3 regions of the Burkholderia cepacia complex sp. TUM26381 genome follow, and region 2 is predicted to be linked to each of the others. Evidence: riboswitches for the same ligand, from Rfam matches in the RefSeq annotation. Region 2 holds a riboswitch; each other region holds the start of a gene.
What was found. Region 2 has a riboswitch for cobalamin ahead of cobA (uroporphyrinogen-III C-methyltransferase). Riboswitches for the same ligand answer to the same signal wherever they lie in the genome.

Region 1 (7,907 bases), on a different replicon from region 2:
CGCATCGCCGTGGAAGTCCTGCACGCGCTTCGGCAGGTTACCGAGCGTGAAGCTCATGTCGAGCACCTGGTCGTAGAACGCGAAGTCGCCGATCGGCGCGAGATCGAGATCGCGCTGGTCGTGCCAGTGGCGCTGACGCAGCTCGGTGCCGAGCGCCTTCAGCGCGTCGCGCGACGACTCGCCCTTCCAGTAGCGCTCGAGACCGAACTTGAGTTCGCGCTTCGCGCCGATGCGCGGAAAACCGAGGTTGTGTGTCGTAACCATGAAGCTGCCGTCCAGAGAAAAATTGAAGATCCGGCAGTCATCATAGGGATTTCAAACCATGAAATAAAATGGCATTATTTCATTCATCCATTAAAATTTCTCATGCATTCGTTGCGCAGGCAAAATCCATGCTGGAACGATTCCATCTCGTCGTCATTCGTGAAGTCGAGCGCCAGGGCTCACTGACCGCGGCCGCCAATGCGCTGCACCTCACGCAATCGGCGCTCAGCCATACCGTCCGGAAAATCGAGCAGCAGCTCGGCACGCCGATCTGGGACCGCGAAGGCCGTGGCCTGCGGCTCACACAGGGCGGCCAATATCTGCTGAAACTGGCGAACCGGCTGCTGCCGCAGTTCGAGCTTGCCGAGGAGCGGATGAAGCAGTACGCGAAGGGCGAGCGCGGCACGCTGCGCATCGGGATGGAGTGCCACCCGTGCTACCAGTGGCTGCTGAAGGTCGTGTCGCCGTACCTGTCGCGCTGGCCCGACGTCGACGTGGACGTGAAGCAACGCTTCCAGTTCGGCGGTATCGGCGCGCTGTTCGGCTATGACATCGACGTGCTCGTGACGCCCGATCCGCTGAACAAGCCGGGCCTGCGCTTCGATTCCGTGTTCGACTACGAGCAGGTGCTGGTGGTCGCCGACTCGCACCGGTTCGCGAACGCCGACTACGTGACGCCCGAGCAACTGACCGACGAGATCCTGATCACGTACCCGGTCGAAACCGACCGGCTCGACATCTACAACCAGTTCCTGACGCCGGCCGGCATCGTGCCTCGGCGGCACAAGTCGATCGAGACGACCGACATCATGTTGCAAATGGTGGCGAGCGAACGCGGCGTGGCCGCGCTGCCGAGATGGCTGGCCCACGAGTACGCGGACCGGATGCCGGTCGTGCCGGTCAAGCTCGGCAAGAAGGGAATCGCGAAGCAGATCTTCCTCGGCATCCGCGAAGCGGACGCCTCGATCGACTATCTGGCCGCGTTCGTCGCGCTGGCGCGCGAATCGACGTGGAGCGCGCCGCGCATGCTGCGCTAGGCGCGCCCGGTTGCGCTGCGCGTCAGGCGGCGCGCAGGCCGATGCGTTCGCTGCGCTCGACCCACGCGCCGAACAGCAGCCCGATCGTCGTCCACATGATCACCTGCATGCCGATAGCCGCAACGCGGAACTTCCACAGCACGGCCGCCGGGAAATCGGCCGGTAACTCGCTGACCGACGGCAGCCCGATCTGCACGGCCGCGATGATCGCGACAAACACGAGCCCGGCGACGATCGACGCGTTCCACTGGCCGAGCTTTGCCAGCAAATGGCGGCGCACGCTGACCGAGAACACCATCGTCGCGACCGAGATCGCGATCATCAGGAAAAACAGGCCCGTGCGATAGCCGATCGTGTCGGGATCGCCGACCGACGGCGGATTGGCCGGGTACTTGAGGTTCGGCACGATCACGAGCGCGATGAACGCCGCCAGCGCGAGCCACGCGGCCAGCGGTCGCGCGGGGAGGCGGCTGCCTCGCCCATAGGCAAACGCGAAGACCAGCGAGAACAGCCCGCCGAATGCCGCGCCGTAGGTCACGACACCCGTCAGCAGGCCGAGGCCGGCCTGCGTGTGACGGCTGACCAGTTCGGGCTCCGGTGCCTCGCCTTTGGCAGCGTCGGCTTTTTCTTCGAAGGAGATTGCCTGATCGACTTGCGGTTCGCCGACGATTTTCGCGAAACCGAACGTGAGGAGGCCCGCGGCGATGCCTGCGAGCATCCCGCGCATGAGCAGCTTTCCGACCATCTTGACCTCCGCGTCAGTGGCAGGGAAAGCCGAGCAGATGGCGGCCGTCGTGGACGAATTCGTGAACGTACATGCCCGGCACGAGCGACGTTGCGCCCTGTTCCGCGCCGACGAAATAAAGCGCGAGCAACAGGATCAGGCCGACGAATATGGCCCAGGGCAACAGTTCACGGACGGGGATGGGTGCCGGCACGACTGCCGGCTTCAGCACTGCTTCGCTCATGGATGCACCTCAGGGGAATCGCGCCCCGGCAAATGTTGGATGGGTACGAAGGCAGGTCTGGCTTCCGGGATCATCGATCACCGGTTACAGTGGCGCGACCGCGCCGGGATTGCACCGGCTTCCGCGTTTCGTATCGGGCGAATTGTACGCGCGAACGTTCGCGGAATGAAGGGACCGCTCGCGAACGATTGCCCCCGGCCCGGATCCTACGAAGCCCGACATGACCCTGCCTGCCACGCTGTACCTGATCGCGCATGCATCGACCCGGGCGATGCGCACCGGCACGTTTCCCGACGACGATCCGCTCGATGCACACGGGCTCGCCGAAGCCGCTGCATTGCGCGACCGGTGGGCAAGCATCGCCGGCTCACTCGCGCTGTGCAGCCCTGCACGCTGTGCACGGCAGACCGCCGACGCACTCGGTCTGCGCTCCGAAACTGACGACGCGCTGCGCGACATCGATTACCGAAACTGGCGCGGCAAGCGCTTGCACGACCTTGCACGCGACTTGCCGGACGAACTGGGTACGTGGATCGGCGACCCGTCCGCGGCGCCGCACGGCGGCGAATCGTTCGAAGCAGCCATGCGCCGCGTCGGCACATGGTTGAATGCGCTGCGACACGACCGCGACATCGTCGCGATCACGCATGCGCCGATCGTTCGCGCGGCCGCCGCCCATGCGCTGCGGATGGATTCCAGGGCGGCAACCCGTATCGGCGTCGCGCCGCTGTCCTGCACGACGCTCGTTGCATCGCCGGATGGATGGACGTTGATTGCGGACGGCAACGCGTAGGCCCGCATTGCGCTCACGATGTGGGCAACGATGCGTGCCGGTACGTCGCGTCACGAATGCATGCCTTCAATCACCTTACGCATCTGCAAGACACACCGTTCGTCCTCCCGACTGTCATCAAACTGACGGCTAGCCGCAGCTAGGATCGGACGCGGTTCCCTTACGAGATGCCGTCATGAATCAACCTGCTTCGTCCGCACCGAACACGCCGGGCTCCGTCGAACGCACCAGGCAGGTCGGCTATGCCGTCTTCCTGCTGGTGCTCGTGCTCGGCGCCGTCTATATCGCCACGCACCTGATCGACGATCTGTCACCGGTCCGCGAAGGAAAGCTGTTCCCTTACCTGCTGCTCGGCGCCGCGCTGCTGATCGCACTCGGCTTCGAATTCGTCAATGGCTTCCACGACACCGCGAACGCGGTCGCCACCGTGATCTATACGCACTCGCTGACGCCGAACGTCGCGGTGATCTGGTCGGGCATGTGGAACTTCCTCGGCGTGATGGTCTCGAGCGGCGCAGTCGCATTCGGCATCCTGCAGTTGCTGCCGGTCGAGCTGATCCTGCAGGTCGGCAGCGGCTCGGGCTTCGCGATGGTGTTCGCGCTGCTGATCGCCGCGATCGTGTGGAACCTCGCAACCTGGTATTTCGGATTGCCGTCATCGAGCTCGCATACGCTGATCGGGTCGATCATCGGCGTCGGGCTGATGAACCAGCTGATGCACGGGCCGTCCGGCACGAGCGGCGTCGACTGGGGCCAGGCGCTCGGCGTGGGCAAGTCGCTGCTGTTCTCGCCGATCGTCGGCTTCCTGTGCGCGTCGTTGCTGCTCCTCGTGCTGAAGGCGCTCGTGCGGATTCCGGCGCTGTACAAGGAGCCGCCGAAGGATCAACCGCCGCCGTTCTGGATTCGCTGCCTGCTGATCCTGACCTGCACGGGCGTGTCGTTCGCGCACGGTTCGAACGACGGGCAGAAAGGGATGGGGCTCATCATGCTGATCCTGATCGGCACGGTGCCGACCGCGTATGCCTTGAACAAGGCCGTCACCCCGGCCGAATCGCAGACGTTCGTTGCCGTCGCGAACCAGGCGGCCGCGACGTTCGGGAAGTACACGAACGGCGTCGCGCCGTCCGCGAACCCGCGCGCCGACGTCGAACACTACGTGCAGCGTCGCGAACTGACGCCCGCCGTGCTGCCGGCCGTGGCGCAACTGTCCACGTCGCTCGCGACGGCAGTCGGCGCATCGGGCTCGATGGCGGCCGTGCCGCAGCGCGACGTCGATAACGTGCGCAACACGATGTATCTGGTATCCGAAGCAATTCGCCTGATCGAGAAGTCGGGTCAGCCGGCGTTTGCGGCCGACGACAAGCTCGCGATCGACAACTATCGCACGCAGCTCGACCACGCGACCAAGTTCATTCCTACGTGGGTGAAGGTCGCCGTTGCGATCGCGCTGGGACTCGGCACGATGGTCGGCTGGAAGCGGATCGTCGTGACCGTCGGCGAGAAAATCGGCAAGCAGCATCTGACGTACGGACAGGGCGCATCGGCCGAACTCGTCGCGATGCTGACGATCGGCGCGGCCGACATGTACGGGCTGCCCGTCTCGACGACCCACGTGCTGTCGTCGGGCGTCGCGGGCACGATGGCGGCGAACGGGTCCGGGTTGCAATGGAGCACGGTGCGCAGCCTCGTCCTCGCGTGGGTGCTGACGCTGCCGGCGTCGATCGCGCTGGCGGCGGGACTCTACTGGCTGTTCCGATCGCTGGCCTGATTTTGGTTGCGGCGGGTGGCCGGTGGAGCCGGTCGCCTGCTGTGGCTGTGGCTGTGGCTGTGGCTGCGGCTGCGGCTGCGGCTGTGGCTGTGGCTGTGGCTGTGGCTGCGGCTGCGGCTGCGGCTGACCAAATCTTCGCCTCTTCGCCTCTTCGCCTCTTCGCCTCTTCGCCTCTTCGCCTCTTCGCCTCTTCGCCTCTTCGCCTCTTCGCCTCTTCGCCTCTTCGCCTCTTCGCCTCTTCGCCTCTTCGCCTCTTCGCTCGAGCACGTCACCTCATTGGGTATGTCGGTGCCGCGTCTCCCCGTTTCCCCCTCCGAATTGAAGCGCAAGATCTGGAACGCATCCGCACACGGACGTCGCTAGACTGGGTTCATCAACTTTCGTCGTGGATTCGACCGTGCGCAATCGCACGGCGCCACGTTGCGGATGAATCGAGGTGCACCTGTGAACATTGCCGATCTGCAACCTGCCGTCGAATCGACGGACATCGCACAACGCGTCGACGCGATCGACTGGTCGACCGTCGATACCGAACTCGATCGCTACGGATGCGCGCACGTGCCGGGCCTGATGCCGGCACGCGAATGCGATGCGCTCGCATCGCTCTATCCACGGGATGCGCTCTATCGTTCACGCGTCGTGATGGCACGGCACGGGTTCGGCCGCGGCGAATACAAGTACTTCGCGTACCCGTTGCCTGCGCTCATCGCCGAATTGCGCGCGACGCTCTACCCGCATCTCGCGCCGATCGCGAATCGCTGGAACCAGGCACTCGGGATCGACGTCCGCTATCCGAAAGACCACACGACATTCCTCGATCGCTGCCACGCGGCGGGACAGACGCGACCAACGCCGCTGATCCTGCAATACGGCCCCGACGACTACAACTGCCTCCATCAGGATCTCTATGGCGAACACGTGTTTCCGCTCCAGGTCGCGATCCTGCTGTCGGCGCCGGGCCGCGATTTCACCGGAGGGGAGTTCGTGTTGACGGAACAGCGGCCACGCATGCAGTCGCGTACGGAAGTGGTGCCGCTGATGCAAGGCGACGCGGTGATCTTCGCCGTACATGGCAGGCCCGTGCAGGGAACGCGCGGCGTCTATCGCGTCAACCTGCGTCACGGCGTGAGCCGGATCCGAAGCGGCCACCGCCACACGGTCGGCATCATCTTCCACGACGCACAGTAACGGCAGTCGAGACGGGCGCGACGCTGCCGCACCGCTCACCATGCACCGGGTGCATGCGCGGAGCACTGCGCGCCATTGCTCGGGAAGCCTGCAATCGGGAATTGGCTATTCAGCGTGATCACTCGCACGCAGCGACGGCGACCGATTGCGCCGACCGTCGAACCACCGCGGCCATGACGGGCCTACGCTCAGGTGAATGACGAGAAACAGCCGTATTCACCTGTCGTCACGCACATGCAGCCTGCAGTCCGGCCTACCCTCGCGCCACGATCGCCCGCAGCCGATCGCCTGCATCGGAAGCCAGCCGCGCATAGCCCGGCAACGTCAGCAGCGCGAGCACGCCGGCCGCGACGAACGCCCAGCGGAAATCGTCGAGCACGTAGTGCATGCCGGCCGCATCGCCGCGCACGAGTGCCGCGAGACGCAATGACAATGCGCCGAACGCGATCCCCATCCCGATCGTCATCTGCTGCGCAGCGCTCCACAGCGTGCTGGCTGCACTCGTCTGCTGAGCCGGGATATCCGCATAGGCGAGCGTCGCGAGCGTCGTGAACTGCATCGACCGCGTGAGTCCGTAGACGAATACGACGAGCAGCGTGATCGCCAGCGGCGTCGACGCGGTCAGCCAACCGCACGCGATCGTGAAGAAGCCGACGATCGTCACATCGACGAGTGCAACGCGCCGGAAGCCGTATCGGTCGAGAATCCAGGACGTTCCCGCCTTCATCCCCAGATTGCCGAGTGCGCTAGCCAGCAGCAGCAGGCCCGACTGGAACGGCGACAACCCGAAACCGATCTGGAACAGCAGCGGCAGCAGGTACGGCACGGCGTTGATCGCCATCCGCGTGACCGAACCGGTGAGCACCGTCACCGAGAACGTCGGCACCTTCAGCGTCGTGAAATCGAGCAGCGGATGCGCGCAACGCCGCGCATGCAACCACGCGGCCATGCCGAACAGCACGCTCGCCCCCACCAGGACACCCGCGCGCGTGAAGTCGACATCCTGCTGCCCGGCCGCCTCGGTGCCAATCAGCAGACAGGTTAGCGCGCCACCGGCCAGCACGAAGCCGATCCAGTCGAGCGGCCGTTGCTCGTCGGCCCGCGTGTTCCGGACGATCAGCCAGGTACAGACGAGCGCAGCGATGCCGAACGGGACGTTCAACAGGAAGATCCAGCGCCACGACGCATAGGTCGTGATGAAGCCGCCGATCGGCGGCCCGACGACGGGCGCGACGATGCCCGGCCACGTGATTGTCGCGATCGCGCGCATCAGCTTGGCCTTGTCGGTGCTGCGCACGACGATCATCCGTCCGACCGGCACCATCATCGCCCCGCCGACACCCTGCAGCAGCCGCGCAGCCGTGAACGACATCACACCTTCAGACAGCCCGCACAGCACCGACGCACCGGTAAAGACGACGATGGCGCTCGCGAACACCGTGCGCGAACCGTAGCGATCGGCGATCCAGCCGCTGATCGGAATGAACACCGCCAGCGCCAGCATGTACGCGGTCATCCCGAGACTCAGCGCGTTCGGTCCGACGCCGAACGAGCGCGCCATTTGCGGCAGCGCGGTCGCGATCACGGTCGTGTCGAGGTACTCCATGAAGAACGTTGCGGCGACGAGATACGGCAAGAAGTCGGTCGTCCGACCACCTTGGGCAGGGCTGTCAGTCATGAACGATGCAGGAGACGGAATGCGGAAGACACCGACCGCCGGCAGACGTGGACAAGCGCCGGGAATCGGGACGAATGGCGATATTACCCTGAAGGGCCTGCTTTCCGCTCTGCAAGGCACGTCGCGCAAATGGACTTTATGCGCATAGATTTTTACGACGATTTCGTATGCGTCCGTACAGGGCGCACACGATCAGGTCGACACAGCGTGT
Region 2 (7,907 bases):
GGTTTTCGGTCAGAACGCCGTGCCGCCGAACAGCGCCGCCGCCGCCGCCGGATTCGACGGCCAATACATGTGCATGTACGTCGCGACGATTGCGCCGTGGCGATAGACAGCCTCGCCGCTACCCCGCACGCCGTCGGGGCGTGCCGCATGCGCGACCGGATCGAGCGGCGTCGCGAGCCGCGAGTAGTGGAACGTGTGACCACGCATCGGTCCGGTGCGCGTATCGAGCTGCTGCATGCCGAGCGCGGCGAACCGGCGCTGCATCGTCGCCTGCCCCGGCAGCAGGCCGAGCATCGACGTCGTCGCACCGTCCGCATCGGTCAGCGATTCACTGAGATACACCATCCCCCCGCATTCCGCGACGATCGGCCGGCCGGCCGCCGCATGCGCGCGAATCGTCCGTGCCGTTTCGTCATTCGCCGCAAGCGTCGCCGCATGCAGTTCCGGATAGCCGCCCGGCAGGAACAGCGCGTCGCAATCATCCGGCACGGGTTCGTCGGCGAGCGGCGAGAAGAATCGCAACTGCGCACCGAACGCGTCGAGCAGCGCGAGATTCGCCGGATAGATGAACGAGAACGCCGCATCGCGCGCAATCGCGATCCGCTTGCCGGCGAGCGCGCGCGGCAGCGGCGCCGCGGCGTCCGGTTCCGCGAACGCGACGGCCGGCGGCAACTCAGCCAGCGCCGTCTGCGCGAGCACGTCGGCCGCGCGATCGAGCCGTGCCTCGAGATCGTCGATGTCGGCCGGCTGGTGCAGGCCGAGATGCCGCTCCGGCAGCGCGATGCCCGCATCGGCCGGTACGTGCCCGAGCCAGCGGAGGTCGCTGGGCAGCGCCTGTTGCAATAATTCCGCATGCCGTGCCGAGCCGACGCGGTTCGCGAGCACCCCGTGAAACGGCAGCCCCGGCCTGAACCGTGCGAGCCCGAACGCGATCGCCGCGAACGTCTGCGCCATCGCCTTCGCGGAAATCACCGCGACGACCGGCACGCCGAACGCGGCTGCGAGATCGGCACTGCTTGGCGTGCCGTCGAACAGCCCCATCACGCCTTCGATCAGGATCAGGTCCGCGTCGCGCGTGGCATCGGCAAGCAGCGCGCGGCAGCCGGCCTCGCCGACCATCCCGAGGTCGAGCGCATGCACGGGGGCGCCGCTCGCGCGCTCGAGCAGCATCGGATCGAGAAAGTCGGGCCCGGTCTTGAACACGCGCACACGGCGGCCGAGCCGGCGGTGCAGCCGCGCGAGGCCGGCCGTCACCGACGTCTTGCCCTGGCCCGACGCGGGCGCACTGACGAACAGCGCGGGGCAGGCGGGCATGCTCAGAACTCCACGCCGCGCTGCGCCTTCACGCCTTGCTCCTTGTACGGATGCTTGACGAGCCGCATTTCGGTGACGAGGTCGGCCGCGTCGATCAGCGCATCGGGCGCATGCCGCCCGGTCACGACGACGTGGACCGAATCGGGGCGCGCGGCAAGCGCCGCGAGCACTTCGTCGAGCGGCAGGTATTCGTACTTCAGCACGGTGTTCAACTCGTCGAGGATCACCATGCGGTAGTCGCCGCTTTCGATCATCCGGCGCGCCTCGTCCCAGCCCTTGCGCGCGGTCGCGATATCGGCGTCGCGGTTCTGCGTGTTCCACGTATAGCCGTCGCCCATCGTCACGAAATCGCATTCGGCAACCGCGCCGAGGAAGTCGCGCTCGGACGTGTGCAGCGCGCCCTTGATGAACTGCACGACGCCGAGCCGCATGCCATGGCCGAGCACGCGCACGGCCATGCCGAACGCAGCCGTGCTCTTGCCCTTGCCGTTGCCGGTATTGACGATCAGCAGCCCCTTTTCGTGGGTGGCGGCGGCCTGTTTCTTCTCGTGGCCGGCGCGGCGGCGTTCGGTCATCCGCTGATGGGATTCGGCATCGGTCTTCATCGGAAATCGTCCTGTCGAAAGCGAAACAAAGGGTTCAGAGCGGGCCGGCGAGCGCGACCGTCACGCCGTCCCGGATGGACTTGGGGCCCAGCAGGCGGCCACGCGGCGCTGCAAGCTGCGCACAGGGCTCGGCCACGCCCGCAACACCGAAGCGTGCAAGCGCGGCGTCCGACGGACCGCTCGCGGCCAGTTCGGGACGGCTCGCCAGCTGCATCGCGTCGAATGCGACGAGCGGCCAGCCGCGTCGCGCGCACAGCGTGCGCAGCGCACGGGCACGCGCCTTGTCGGCGAGCGTCGCGACGAGCGCCGGTTCGGCGGCCGGGTAACGCGCCAACGCTGCGCGGATCGCGGCATCGAGTTGCGCGGCCGTGACGTCCGCGCGAAAGCCGATGCCGAGCGCGACACGCATCATGCGCGGCCGCCGAGCGCCGCACGCACCGCCGGATCGTCCGCGAGCGCCGCGACGCGGCCGATCACGACGATCGCCGGCGAACCGAGTCCGGTCGCGCCGACGCGTTCGACGAGGCTGTCGAGCGTCGCAAGCACGTGCCGCTGTTCGGGGCGCGTCGCGTTCTCGATCGCCGCGCACGGCGTATCGCCGGGCAGGCCGCCTTCGCGCAGCGCCGCTGCAATCGTGTCGAGCCGGCGGATGCCCATGTAGATCACGATCGTCATGCGCGTGGCCGCGAGCGCGCGCCAGTCGGGCTCGTCGGCGCCAGCGCCATGGCCCGTGACGAAGATCACGCCCTGCGCGTCGCCGCGCTGAGTGACCGGAATGCCGAGTGCGGCCGGCGCGGCGATGCCGGCGGTGATGCCGTTCACGACCTCGACCGGAAAACCCGCCGCGCCAAGCGCGGCCAGTTCCTCGCCGCCGCGGCCGAACACGAACGGATCGCCGCCCTTGAGCCGCGCGACGCTACGGCCCGCGCGCAGATGCGCGAGCATCGCGGCGACGATCGCGTCCTGCGGCGTCGACGCATGGCCGCCGCGCTTGCCGACGTGCTCGATCTGCGCGTCGGCGCGCGCATGGCGCAGCACGTCGGGGTTCACGAGATCGTCGACGAGCAGTACGTCGGCCATGCCGATCGCGCGCGCGGCCCTGAGCGTCAGCAGGTCGGCGTCGCCGGGGCCGGCACCGATGAGCCAGGCGCGGCTCATCGCACGCGGCACGGTACGCACCGTGTCGAAACAGTGGAAAAGAAAAGGCGGGCGGCACATCGGCGGCCGGCGGACAGGCAATGCATGACGGATCGGGCGAAGCCCGCGCGAACGCGGGCGGAATGCGCACCCCATCCGTCCCCCGCGGATCGGGCGTTCGGCGAGCATCGGGCTCGCCCCTTGCGTCGGCCGGTATCCGGGCTGGCCGCTTGCCAGGCCGCAGCCTTCCCGCCCGGTGAAGGGCAGTGGCATCGCGGGCGGCCTGGGCGCGTGCGCGGGGAGCGCGTCGCGCAGGCGGCGTACCGTTGCGGGGACAGCACAGGCCGGGCGGTCATCCGCCTCCTGTTTCCCGTTTAACTGCATGCGCGGAATGCGCATGCGAGCACCGAACGCGGCGCATACGATAGCACACGGTTCGCCCGCGCGAACCGGCCACGGAAGGTCTCCGGCGCGGCGCGAGGGCGGTGCGGAACGCAGTCCCGCGGCCCGTGCCGCCTTGACGCTCCTGCCCCCGCCGCCTACACTCGCACGCGTTTTGGTGCTCGCGCGCGCCTTCCGGCGTGCGCAGTTAAACGGGAAACAGGGAGCCTGCCTGCGTCGCAGTCGAGCCAACCTGTGCTGCCCCCGCAACGGTAAGCGAACGCATCGTGCCCGCCGCGATGCAGCGCCGCTTCGCCGCATGCCGCCCGCATGCGGACGACCGCCACTGGATGCCCTGCGCATCCGGGAAGGCGAAGCGGCGTGTTCGTCAGTCCGGATACCGGCCTAAACATTGGGGTTCAGCGCCGCGGGGAGGCGGCGCATCGTCCACGACCGTAGCGTGCCCGACACCCGAGCGTTTCCCGATTCCCGACGTCCGGCCGCCTGCGCGAGTGCGCATGTTCCGGTGCGATGAAGGGCCGGACCGCGCGGGGCCGCGTAGCGACGGCCGTGTTGGCATTCTTCATGTCGACCGTTCGCCAAGGAGCGTCATGCCCGATTCGTTGTTTCGCCTGTTCAACGACAGTCCGTCCGGGTTGCGCGGCAAGATCGTCGCGATCTATGCGCTGCTGATCGCCTTCAACGCAGGCGCGTGGATCTGGGCATTCGCCGCTTTCCACGTCCAGCCCGTGCTGCTCGGCACCGCGCTGCTCGCGTACGTGTTCGGGCTGCGTCATGCGGTCGACGCCGACCACATCGCGGCCATCGACAACGTCACGCGCAAGCTGATGCAGGAGGGGCGCAGCCCGCTCGGCGCGGGCCTGTTCTTCTCGCTCGGCCATTCGACGGTCGTGATCGTGATGTCGGTCGTGGTGACGCTCACGGCCGCGTCGCTCGCGCGCTTCGAGAGCATGAAAGCGTGGGGCGGCGTGATCAGCACGAGCGTGTCGGCGTTCTTCCTGCTGGTGCTCGCGATCGCGAACCTGCTGATCCTGATTTCCGTCTACCGGACCTTTCGCGCCGCGCGGCGCGGCGAGCCGATCGTCGACGCCGATCTCGACATGCTGCTGAACCAGCGCGGCGTGCTCGCGCGCCTGTTCCGCCCGCTGTTCCGGCTCGTGTCGCGCAGCTGGCACCTGTATCCGGTCGGCTTCCTGTTCGGTTTCGGCTTCGACACGGCGACCGAGATCGCGCTGTTCGGTATCTCGGCGGCGCAGGTGCAGGGCGGGCTGTCGTTCTGGTCCGTGATGGCGCTGCCGATGCTGTTCACCGCCGGCATGACGCTCGTCGACACGACCGACGGCATCCTGATGATGGGCGCGTATCGCTGGGCGTACGTGCGGCCGATCCGCAAGATCTACTACAACATGACGATCACTTTCGTGTCGGTGCTGGTCGCCGCGCTGATCGGCGGCATCGAGGTGCTCGCGCTGCTCGCGGACAAGCTGTCGCTGCAGGGCCCGGTGTGGGACTTCGCGTCGATGGTGGCGTCGCACTTCGGCATGCTCGGCTATGTCGTGATCGGCCTGTTCCTCGCATGCTGGCTCGTGTCGGCCCTGATCTACCGGTTAAAGCGCTACGACGAGATCGACGTGACGATCTCGGCCTGACTCTCCCTTACGACCCTGGATATTCCATGACCCTACGCAAGCTTCCCGTCACGATCGTCACGGGCTTTCTCGGCAGCGGCAAGACGACGCTGATGCGCCACATCCTGCAACACGCCGAAGGCCGCCGCATCGCGGTGATCGTCAACGAATTCGGCGAACTCGGCATCGACGGCGAGATCCTCAAGGGCTGCGGCATCGGCTGCGAGGACGCCGACGGCGCGCCGGGCGAAGCGTCCGGCCAGCTGTACGAACTCGCGAACGGCTGCCTGTGCTGCACCGTGCAGGAAGAGTTCTATCCGGTGATGGAAGCGCTCGTCGAGCGCCGCGCGGACATCGACCACGTGCTGATCGAGACGTCGGGCCTCGCGCTGCCGAAGCCGCTCGTGCAGGCGTTCAACTGGCCGACGATCCGCAACAGCTTCACGGTCGACGCGGTCGTGACCGTCGTCGACGGGCCGGCCGCCGCGAGCGGCCAGTTCGCGGAAAACCCGCAGGCCGTCGACGCGCAGCGCCGCGCCGATCCGAACCTCGACCACGAATCGCCGTTGCACGAACTGTTCGCCGATCAGCTGTCGTCGGCCGATCTGGTGATCGTGAACAAGGCCGATCTCGTCGGCGACGCGGAGTTTGCGCAGATCGAAACCGCGATCCGTGACGAGATCCCGCCGCAGGTGAAGATCGTGCGCGCGACGCGCGGCGAGCTCGACCTCGCGATGCTGCTCGGCCTCGAATCGGCGTCGGAAGAAACGATCCACCTGCGTCACGACCATCACGGCTCGGCTGACGACGGCGATCACGATCACCATCACGACGATTTCGACTCGGTGGTCGTGTCCGGCGACGCCGGCACGCGCGAAGCGACGATCGCCGCGCTGCAGCGCGTCGTCGAAGCGCACACGATCTACCGCGCGAAAGGCTTTGCCGCGCTGCCCGGCGCGCCGATGCGGCTCGTGATCCAGGGGGTCGGGCGCCGTTTCGACAGCTATTTCGACCGTCGCTGGCAGGACGGCGAAACGCGCGCGAGCCGCTTCGTGCTGATCGGCGAGGATCTCGACGCGGCCGCACTGCAACGCGCGTTCGACGCCGCGTGCGCGGCCGAGCTGCAACAGGCGTAACGCACGATGCATCTGCTGCGCACCACGCCGGGCGGCTTCGTCGACGATACGCAGGGTGTCGTCCGGATCGACCAGCAGCCGGCCGACATCGTGATCCTGAGTTCGGCCGACACGACGCTGTCGCTGCTCGCGAGCGTCGTGCCGCACTTGGCCGAAGGTTTCCCGAGCGTGCGGCTCGCGAACGTCACGTTCCTGCGCCAGCCGGCGTCGGTCGATTTCTATGTCGACGACGTGCTGCGCCACGCGAAGACGGTCGTGATCGATCATCTCGGCGGCGAGGCGTACTGGCCGTACGGGATCGAGCAGGCCGTGTCGCTCGCGTCGAAGCGCGGGCAGCAGCTCGCGATGTTCTCGGGCGATCTGCAGGAAGATCCGAACCTCGTCGCGAAGAGTACCGTCACGCCGGATCTGTGCCGGCTGTGGTGGCGCTATCTGCGCGAGGGCGGCGTACACAACGCCGACGCGCTGCTGCGCAGCATTGCATTCCACACGCTCGGGTTCGGCGACGCCCCCGAGCTGCCGCGCCCGCTGCCGGCCGCCGCGCTGTATCACCCGGCGCGCGACCGCGCGAGCGTCGACGACTGGCAGCCGCGCTGGACGCCCGGCGCGCCCGTCGTCGCGATCCTGTTCTATCGCGCGCACTGGCAGGCCGCGAACACGGCCGTGTTCGACGCGCTGGCCGATGCGCTCGTCGAGGAAGGGCTGAATCCGCTGCCGATCGCGGTGACGTCGCTGAAGGATGCGGTGAGCCGCGAGGTCATCACGCAGCTCTGCGACACGCACGGCGTCGCGCTCGTGTTGAACACGACCGCGTTCGCGGCCGGCGCGATCGACAGCCCCGAACACGACGTGCTTGCCGGCGACGCGCCGGTGCTGCAGGTGATCCTGTCCGGCGGCAATCGCGACGCGTGGGTGGCCGACAACCAGGGCCTGCATGCGCGTGACATCGCGATGCACATCGCGCTGCCCGAAGTCGACGGGCGCATCGTCACGCGCGCGGTGAGTTTCAAGGGGCTCGCATACCGTTGCCCGCACACCGAGGTCGACGTCGTGCGCTACCAGCCGGACGCCGAGCGGATCGCGTTCGTCGCGGCGCTCGCGCGCGGCTGGTGCCGGCTGCGCACGCTCGACAACGCCGACAAGCGTGTCGCGCTGATTCTCGCTAACTATCCGCAAAGCGAAGGGCGGATCGGCAACGGCGTCGGGCTCGACACGCCGGCGTCCGCGCTGCGCGTGCTCGCGACGCTGCGCGATGCGGGCTACGCGGTGGCCGACCTGCCGCCCGACGGCGACGCGCTGATCGCGCGGCTCACCGAAGGCGTGACCAACGACGCGGCCGTGCACGCATTGCGCCCGGCATTCCAGAGCTTCCCGCTGGCCGACTACGTCGCGCGGTTCGCGCGGCTCCCGGTGGCCGTGCGCGACGCGCTGAACGAACGCTGGGGACCGCCCGAAGCCGACCCGACGCTGCGGCACGGGCGTTTCACGATCGCCGGCTGGCGCGCGGGCAACGTGTTCGTCGGCATCCAGCCGTCGCGCTCGCGCGGCGAGAACGACTATGCGAGCTACCACGACGCGGATCTCGTACCGCCGCATGCGTATCTCGCGTTCTATTTCTGGCTGCGCGACGCGTATCGCATCGACGCGGTCATCCACCTCGGCAAGCACGGCAACCTCGAGTGGCT
Region 3 (7,907 bases), 970 kb from region 2:
CGTTCCCCCGGCAGCCATGTTGATTGGGGCTGCATGTCGCGACGCGCCCGCGTCAACCCGTGACGGCCCCCTTGTTCGCCGGCCGCGCGAGCGCCGCGAATTTTGCGAGCACGCCGCGCGTGTAGCGCGGCGCCGGCTGTTGCCAAGCGGCCCGGCGACGCGCGAGTTCCGCATCGTCGACATTCAGCTGCAGCAGCAACCGGTGCGCGTCGATCGTGATCGAGTCGCGTTCCTGCACGAGTGCGATCGTGCCGCCGACGAACGCCTCGGGCGCGACGTGACCGACGACCATGCCCCAGGTGCCGCCCGAGAAGCGGCCGTCCGTGATGAAGCCCACCGATTCGCCGAGCCCCTTGCCGATGATCGCGGAAGTCGGTGCGAGCATTTCCGGCATGCCGGGGCCGCCCTGCGGGCCGAGATAGCGCAGCACGAGGATGTCGCCCGCGCGGATCCGGTCGCCGAGGATGGCGTCCATCGCGCTCTGCTCGTCGTCGAACACGCGGGCCGGGCCCGTAATCACCGGATTTTTCAAGCCGGTGATCTTCGCGACCGCACCGTCTTCCGCGAGATTGCCCTTCAGGATCGCCAGGTGGCCTTCCTTGTACAGCGCGCGGTCGACCGGGTAGATCACATCCTGGTCGGCGCGCGGCACGCTCGGCACGTCCTTCAGTTCGTCGGCGATCGTGCGGCCGGTGATGGTCATGCAGTCGCCGTGCAGCAGCCCCGCATCGAGCAGGATCTTCAGCACCTGCGGAATCCCGCCGGCCCGGTGCAGGTCGGTCGCGACATACTTCCCGGACGGCTTCAGGTCGCAGATCACGGGCACACGCTTGCGGATGCGCTCGAAGTCGTCGATCGTCCAGTCGACCTCGGCCGCGTGCGCGATCGCGAGATAGTGCAGCACCGCGTTGGTCGAGCCGCCCGTGGCCATGATCACCGACACCGCGTTCTCGATCGCTTCCTTCGTGATGATGTCGCGCGGCTTCAGGTCGCGCTTCACGGCCTCGACGAGCACGCGTGCCGATTCGGCGGCCGAATCGACTTTTTCGTCGTCGGGGTTCGCCATCGTCGACGAATACAGCAATGACATCCCGAGCGCCTCGAACGACGAACTCATCGTGTTTGCGGTGTACATGCCGCCGCACGAGCCCGACGTCGGACACGCGTTCTGCTCGACGCCTTCGAAATCCTCCTGCGACATCCGGCCCGCGGTGAATTCGCCGACGGCCTCGAACGACGATACGATCGTCAGGTCCTTCCCTTTCCAGTGGCCGGGGCGGATCGTGCCGCCGTACACGTAGATGCCCGGCACGTTCAGGCGCGCCAGCGCGATCATGCCGCCCGGCATGTTCTTGTCGCAGCCGCCGACCACCACCACGCCGTCCATCCACTGGCCCTGCACGCAGGTCTCGATGCAGTCGGCGATCACCTCGCGCGACACCAGCGAGTACTTCATGCCTTCGGTGCCCATCGACATGCCGTCCGAAATCGTCGGCGTGCCGAAGATCTGCGGGTTCGCGCCGGCCGCCTTCACGGCGTCGACGGCCGCGTCCGACAGGCGCTGCAGGCCGGAATTGCACGGCGTGATCGTCGAATGACCGTTGGCGATGCCGACCATCGGCTTGTCGAAATCGTCCTTCTGGTAGCCGAGTGCGTAATACATCGAGCGGTTCGGCGAGCGGGCCACGCCTTGCGTGATGTGCTTCGAGCGACGGTTGTACGACATGGGGGGCTCCATCGTTGTGTGGGCGTCGCTCGCGAGGGCGCGCCGGTTCGGATCAATCAAGAATGGAGTTTCCGGATTGGGATGTCCAATATATTATTTGTCGCTTATTAAGTCGTTACATGAATGAGTCGAGCATGGCCGATCCGACACCCGACCTGCGCCAGTGGCGCTATTTCGCGACCGTCGCCGAAGAGCGTCATTTCGGCCGCGCGGCCGAACGCCTGTCGATGACGCAGCCGCCGCTGTCGCAGGCGATCCGGGCGCTCGAGGACGCGCTCGGCGTCGCGCTGTTCGTGCGCACCAAGCGCTCGGTGGCGCTGACGGCGGTCGGCGCGGCGCTGTTGCCCGACGTGCGCCGTCTGCTGGCGTCGGCCGATGCGCTGCCGCCGCTGGCGCGACGGCTCGCGCGCGGCGAGGCCGGTTCGCTGTCGCTCGCATTCGTGTCGACCGCCGATTACGGGCTGCTGCCATCGTTGCTGCGTGCGTTCGGCGCGCGCTATCCGCAGGTGCGCCTGCAGCTTGCCGAGGCGACGAGCGATGTGCAGATCGACGAACTCGTCGCCGGGCGCATCGACGCGGGGCTCGTCATTCCGCCCGTGCCGCCGCGCCATGCGGCCGGGTTGTCGTACCTGCCCGTCATGCGTGAGCCGCTGGTCGTCGCGATGCCGGCCGCCGGATCGCCGGCCGCAGCGTCCGACGCGCCCGAAGACGCGCCCGTGCATCTCGCCGAAGTGGCCGCGTTGCCGCTCGTGATCTTTCCACGTCGTTTGGCGCCCGGCTTTTATGACATCATTACGGGCTGCTACGGCGCGGCGGGGGAAACCCCGCGCATCGGCCAGGAGGCGATCCAGATGCAGACGATCGTCAGCCTCGTGTCGGCCGGCATGGGCGTCGCACTGGTGCCGCAATCGCTGCGTAACCTGCGGCGCACCGGCGTGGTCTACCGGCCGCTTGCCGGTCACGCGCCGGTCGTCGAGACGGGTTTGGTGTGGCGCACCGGCGACGTGAGCCCCGTGCTCGCCGGCTTCATCGACGTCGTGCGCGCGCAGGGTCTTGCCGCGTGACGTGAACGATGGCGCGCGGGTGCCGTCCAACGCGCGGCGCTACACACACGCCATGGCCGTACCGTATTCGAAAACTTCTTCGCTAACCCATGATCATTCACCCGAATTTCGACCCCGTTGCGATCCATCTCGGGCCGCTGGCCGTGCGCTGGTACGGCCTCATGTATCTCGTCGGCTTCATCGCGGCGATCGTCGTCGGCCGGATCCGCCTGAAACTGCCGCATGTCGCGGCGCAGGGCTGGACCGCGAAGGACATCGACGACATGATGTTCTACGGCGTGCTCGGCACCGTGCTCGGCGGCCGGCTCGGCTATGTGCTGTTCTACAAGGCCGATTTCTACCTCTCGCATCCGCTCGACGTGTTCAAGGTGTGGGAAGGCGGCATGTCGTTTCACGGCGGCTTCCTCGGCGTGACGCTCGCGATGGTGCTCTTCGCGTGGCAGCGCAAGCGGCACTGGCTGCAGGTGACCGATTTCGTCGCGCCGATGGTGCCGACGGGGCTCGCGGCCGGGCGGCTCGGCAACTTCATCAACGGCGAACTGTGGGGCCGCGTGACCGATCCGACGGCACCGTGGGCGATGCTGTTCCCGGGCGCGATGCGCGACGATGCGGCCTGGCTGCCGAAGCATCCGGCGCTCGTCGAGAAGTGGCATCTCGCCGATGTGTTCATGCAATACCAGATGCTGCCGCGCCATCCTTCGCAGCTCTATGAAATCGCGCTCGAAGGTGTTGCACTGTTCTTCGCGCTGTTCTTCTTCTCGCGCAAGTCGCGGCCGATGGGCGCCGTGTCCGCGCTGTTCCTGATCGGCTATGGCCTCGCACGCTTCACGGTCGAGTTCGCACGCGAGCCCGACGATTTCCTCGGCCTGCTGGCGCTCGGCCTGTCGATGGGGCAGTGGCTGTCGCTGCCGATGATCCTCGCGGGCATCGCGTTGATGATCTGGGCGTATCGCCGCCGCGCGGCAAACGCTGCTGCGTGATGTGAAATCGATGCGCGCGCAATCGACGCGTGCTTCGACAACGTGAAGGCAAACAAAAAACGCCGGCCCTCGGGCCGGCGTTTTTCGTTTTCGGCAGCTGCGCGATGCGCGTTACTTCATCTGCACGGAGCCGTTGACGGTGACCGACACGGTGGCCTTGCCGCCTTCGACCGCGATCGGTGCGCTCATCTTCGCGCTGTCCATCGGTGCCGCGGCCATCGCCATCATGCGCGTGTACGGTTGCACGTTGCGGCCGCTGCCGACATTCACGTCGCGGATCGTGTAGCTGCTGTAGCCGAATGCCTTCGCGGCTTCGTCCGCGCGTGCGCGGAACGACTTGATCGCTTCGGTCGTGAGCTTCTGCTCGGCCGTGCGCTGTGCTTCGGGCGACAGCGAGAACTCGACGTTTGCGACCTGCATCAGGTTCGACAACTGGCCCGCCAGCTTCGACGCCGCCGCGAAATCGCGCGATTCGAGTGCAACCTCGGTACGGCCGCGCCACGCGGAAATCTTGCCGTCGCGATCGGTGCTCGGATACACGGAGAACGCTCCGGTGTGCGCGGTGACGCCCGATACGCCCTTCGCCTGCGACAGCGCCGCGTCGGCGCGCTGGTTCAACTGCGCCGTGAGGCTGCCCGGATCCTTGGCCTGCTGCTCGTAGAACAGCGTGATGTGGATGATGTCCTGCGGCACGTCGGCGCTGGCCTGCGATGACAGCGACAGCACACCCGCCGGCTCGGGGAAATGCGGGTTTGCGGTCTGCGCGTGCGCGGCGGGCGACGCGAGCGTCAGCGCGACGGGAACGGCAGCGGCGAGGGCGAGCGACAGCGCGAGTGCGGATTTCTTGGTCATTGTTGGACTCCTTGTGCGAGGGCGCGCACGCGGATTGCGCGTGCGCGACGCGGGCGTACCGCGCGACGAAAAAAACGACAGCCGGCCCGATCGACCGGCAGCGGTTGCTTAGGCTGCGCGAAAGTGCCGCGAGTTCCGTGACGGCAGCACGTGCTGACCAGATTTGACCTTTGGCGCGCGCTTACTTCATCAGCTTTTCGGTGATGAACCGCCATTCGGCGCGCGTGACGGGTGTGATCGACAGCCGGTTGCCGCGTGCGAGCACGCGCATGTCGGCGAGCTCGTCGTGTTCGCGCAGGGCGGCGAGCGGCACGAGCGGCGACTTGTTCACGTAGCGCACGTCGACGAGCAGCCAGCGCGGCGTTTCCTGCGTCGATTTCGGGTCGTAATAGGGGCTGTTCGGATCGAACTGGGTGGGATCGGGGTAGGGCGTCGACGACACTTCGGCGAGGCCCGCGATGCCCGGCTCGGGGCAACTCGAGTGATAGAACAGCACGCCGTCGCCGATCTTCATCGTGTCGCGCATGAAATTGCGCGCCTGATAGTTGCGCACGCCGGTCCACGGCAGCGAGCGCTGCGGGGCGTTGGCGAGATCGTCGATGCTTGCTTCGTCCGGTTCGGACTTCATCAGCCAGTATTGCATGGATCGTGATCGACGCAGAAAGAGGCTGCTACAAAAGAAAACGGCACCGGGACGTGCCCGATGCCGTTGGATAGGCCCCCGCCTTGGCCGCTAGGCCGGCATCCTGAACCTGGGGTTCAGAATTGGTCGCAGTTAGCAGCACTTCGGGTACATCAGACAGAGTGACGCGCGCGCCCGTGCTACAAATTTCCGCAACCGTGCACATGGCATTGGTTCAAGGAATATATGACCTTGGCGAACCAGGCAGGGAAGCTGACTGAACTGTGATTCGATGCGCCAATTTGACCACCGTTGATCGCAGAGATCAAGGGGAATCGACGCATCGATTAAAACGTTACTGCGTCTCGTGCTGTGCGAGCACCGCGCCGAGCTGTTCGTTCATCTGGTGCATTGTACGACGGATTTCCTCCGCCGGAAATGCTTCACCGTGCCGCACGCTCGTTTGCAGCCGCAGCAATTCCGATGCGAGCGACAGCGCCGCCATCACCGCAATGCGATCGGTGCCGCGTACCGAGCTGTTCGAGCGGATTTTCGACATTTCGGCGTCGACCCGCGCGACGGCCTCGAGCAGCGCCGCTTCGGTCTCGGCCGAACAGGCGAGCCGATAGGCCTGACCGAGAATCGAGACTTCGATCTGCTTGGTGCTCATGCATGTTCTCCGTGGCTGGCCGCGTCATCGCCATCCGGACGCGCCTGCGCATCCAGCAGGTCGAGCTGGTTGTCGGCTTGCTCCGCGCTTTTCGAGCGCGGCAGCTTTTCGAGAATCGCGTTCAGTTTCACCTGGGCGTCGTCGATCTTTGCCGACAGCGTGTCACGCTCGGCCGCGAGCGCATTGCGTTCGTCGCGCAGTTCCGCGAGTTCCGCGCGGACCGTGTCCGCTTCCGCGCGCAATTGCGCGACCTGCTCCTCGAGCGCGAGCCGTTCCGCGTGATAGCGCTTGTTCAGCGAAATCAGACGGCCAATATTTTGAGATAAGGTTTCGAGTTCGTTGAGCATTTGCTGCGTCCTCTAAAGACCCAGCATTTTAGCGCGGAATACCGTGCAATCCGACATCTGTAACGTTTCCAGTCGTAACACCCCTGCTTCTTGCCGTGAATCGGTGCTTCCCGTACGTGTCCGGACGCTTCCTTGACGCTCGCGTTACCCGCTCCTAAACTGGCGCCGCCTCGGTGCTCGCGCGTGGCACGCGCGGTTAAACGGGAAGCAGGGCGTGCGCTCCGGGAGCACACCAGCCTGCGCTGCCCCCGCAACGGTAAGCGGCCGCGTCCCTTGACGCAGGCCGGCTCGGGCGCGTTTTGCGTGCAGATGTCGCACGCGGGCGCGGGCCACTGCGCGTGAAACGCGCGGGAAGGCGAGCCGGACCGCCGCCAGCCCGGATACCGGCCGAGACGGGAAGCCCGCATGGGCTTCGTGACGCGTGGCCTGCGGGGAGGCGGGGCGCGCAATGCTTCACGGAATGTTCTTCGATGCTGACCCCAATCGTCCGCGCGGCGTCCCTGTCACGTCCGGCCGGCACCCTCAATCGGATGCGCCGCGCGTCATGCGCGCGGCCGTGCACGGCATGAGCGCCGCGCGCGCCGCCGCGATCTGGGCCGCGCTGGCCGCCGTGGTCGCGCTGCTGTTCGTCGCGTCGCTGTCGATCGGCAGCGTGCCGATGTCGCCGTGGCAGGCACTCGCGTCGCTCGTGCCGCATGGCGGCGATGCGCTGTTCGCCGATATCGTCCGCACGCTGCGCCTGCCGCGCGCGCTCGCCGGCTTCGCGTGCGGCGCGCTGCTCGCGCTCGCCGGCGCACTGCTGCAGGTGCTGCTGCGCAACCCGCTCGCGGAACCCTACGTGCTCGGCGTGTCCGGCGGCGCGGCCGGCTTCGCGCTCGTCGCGATGATCGCGGGCGGCGCGTGGTGGCTCGTCGACGCGTCCGCATTTGCCGGCTCGCTCGTCTCGGTCGCGCTCGTGCTCGGCCTCGCGCGCCGCGAGCTGTGGCGCGGCGATTCGCGCGACGCGTCGCCACGCTTGCTGCTCACCGGTGTCGTGATCGCGGCAGGGTGGGGCGCGCTCGTCACGCTGTTGCTGTCGCTCGCGCCCGATGCGCGGCTGCGCGGCATCATCTTCTGGCTCACGGGCGACCTCAACGGCGTGACGGCGCCGTGGTTCGCATGGAGTGCGCTGCTGCTGGCCGCCTGCGTCGCGCTGCCGGCCGCGCCGCAACTGAACGTGCTGCTGCGCGGCGACGCGACTGCGCAGGCGCTCGGCGTGCCCGTCGCGCGCCTGCGCGTGCGGATCTATCTCGTCGCGTCGCTGGCCGCCGCGGCCGCGGTGACGACGGCCGGCACGATCGGCTTCGTCGGACTCGTCGTGCCGCATGCGCTGCGGCTCGCGTTCGGCAACGACCAGCGAATGCTGCTGCCGGCCGCGATGCTCGCGGGCGGCGGCGGCGTGATGGCGGCCGACCTGCTCGCGCGCACCGCGATCGCGCCCGCGCAGTTGCCGGTCGGCGTGATGACCGCGTTGATCGGCGTACCGGTGTTCCTGTGGATGTTGTTGAGGAGACCGATGCGATGACGGATGCCGCACGATACGCCGATGGCGGCGACATGACTTGCGCGGCCGTCGACCTGACGCTGAAGGCCGGCGCGCGCACGCT

Region 1: it holds a riboswitch for cobalamin, as region 2 does, so the genes downstream of both, ACWMMN_RS18710 (CbtB domain-containing protein) here and cobA (uroporphyrinogen-III C-methyltransferase) in region 2, are expected to answer to the same signal.
Region 3: it holds a riboswitch for cobalamin, as region 2 does, so the genes downstream of both, ACWMMN_RS13045 (FecCD family ABC transporter permease) here and cobA (uroporphyrinogen-III C-methyltransferase) in region 2, are expected to answer to the same signal.

Annotation. Positions count from the first base shown of each region.
Region 1 is NZ_CM172007.1:407,111-415,017, reverse strand. It holds gene metE (5-methyltetrahydropteroyltriglutamate--homocysteine S-methyltransferase) at 1-264, opposite strand, end outside; gene ACWMMN_RS18720 (LysR family transcriptional regulator) at 393-1,301, shown strand; gene ACWMMN_RS18715 (CbtA family protein) at 1,324-2,046, opposite strand; gene ACWMMN_RS18710 (CbtB domain-containing protein) at 2,060-2,269, opposite strand; cobalamin riboswitch at 2,303-2,440, opposite strand; gene ACWMMN_RS18705 (histidine phosphatase family protein) at 2,490-3,062, shown strand; gene ACWMMN_RS18700 (inorganic phosphate transporter) at 3,238-4,830, shown strand; gene ACWMMN_RS18695 (2OG-Fe(II) oxygenase) at 5,275-6,018, shown strand; gene ACWMMN_RS18690 (DHA2 family efflux MFS transporter permease subunit) at 6,272-7,696, opposite strand.
Region 2 is NZ_CM172006.1:1,812,797-1,820,703, forward strand. It holds gene ACWMMN_RS08485 (cobyrinic acid a,c-diamide synthase CobB) at 10-1,314, opposite strand; gene cobO (cob(I)yrinic acid a,c-diamide adenosyltransferase) at 1,317-1,919, opposite strand; gene ACWMMN_RS08495 (cobalamin biosynthesis protein) at 1,954-2,331, opposite strand; gene cobA (uroporphyrinogen-III C-methyltransferase) at 2,328-3,137, opposite strand; cobalamin riboswitch at 3,248-3,483, opposite strand; cobalamin riboswitch at 3,597-3,860, shown strand; gene ACWMMN_RS08505 (HoxN/HupN/NixA family nickel/cobalt transporter) at 4,049-5,107, shown strand; gene cobW (cobalamin biosynthesis protein CobW) at 5,134-6,222, shown strand; gene cobN (cobaltochelatase subunit CobN) at 6,229-7,907, shown strand, end outside.
Region 3 is NZ_CM172006.1:2,778,034-2,785,940, reverse strand. It holds gene ilvD (dihydroxy-acid dehydratase) at 53-1,726, opposite strand; gene ACWMMN_RS13080 (LysR substrate-binding domain-containing protein) at 1,861-2,790, shown strand; gene lgt (prolipoprotein diacylglyceryl transferase) at 2,880-3,770, shown strand; gene ACWMMN_RS13070 (SIMPL domain-containing protein) at 3,882-4,622, opposite strand; gene ACWMMN_RS13065 (EVE domain-containing protein) at 4,804-5,265, opposite strand; RNA gene ssrS (6S RNA) at 5,337-5,518, opposite strand; gene ACWMMN_RS13055 (cell division protein ZapA) at 5,600-5,914, opposite strand; gene ACWMMN_RS13050 (hypothetical protein) at 5,911-6,261, opposite strand; cobalamin riboswitch at 6,416-6,667, shown strand; gene ACWMMN_RS13045 (FecCD family ABC transporter permease) at 6,710-7,825, shown strand; gene ACWMMN_RS13040 (ABC transporter ATP-binding protein) at 7,822-7,907, shown strand, end outside.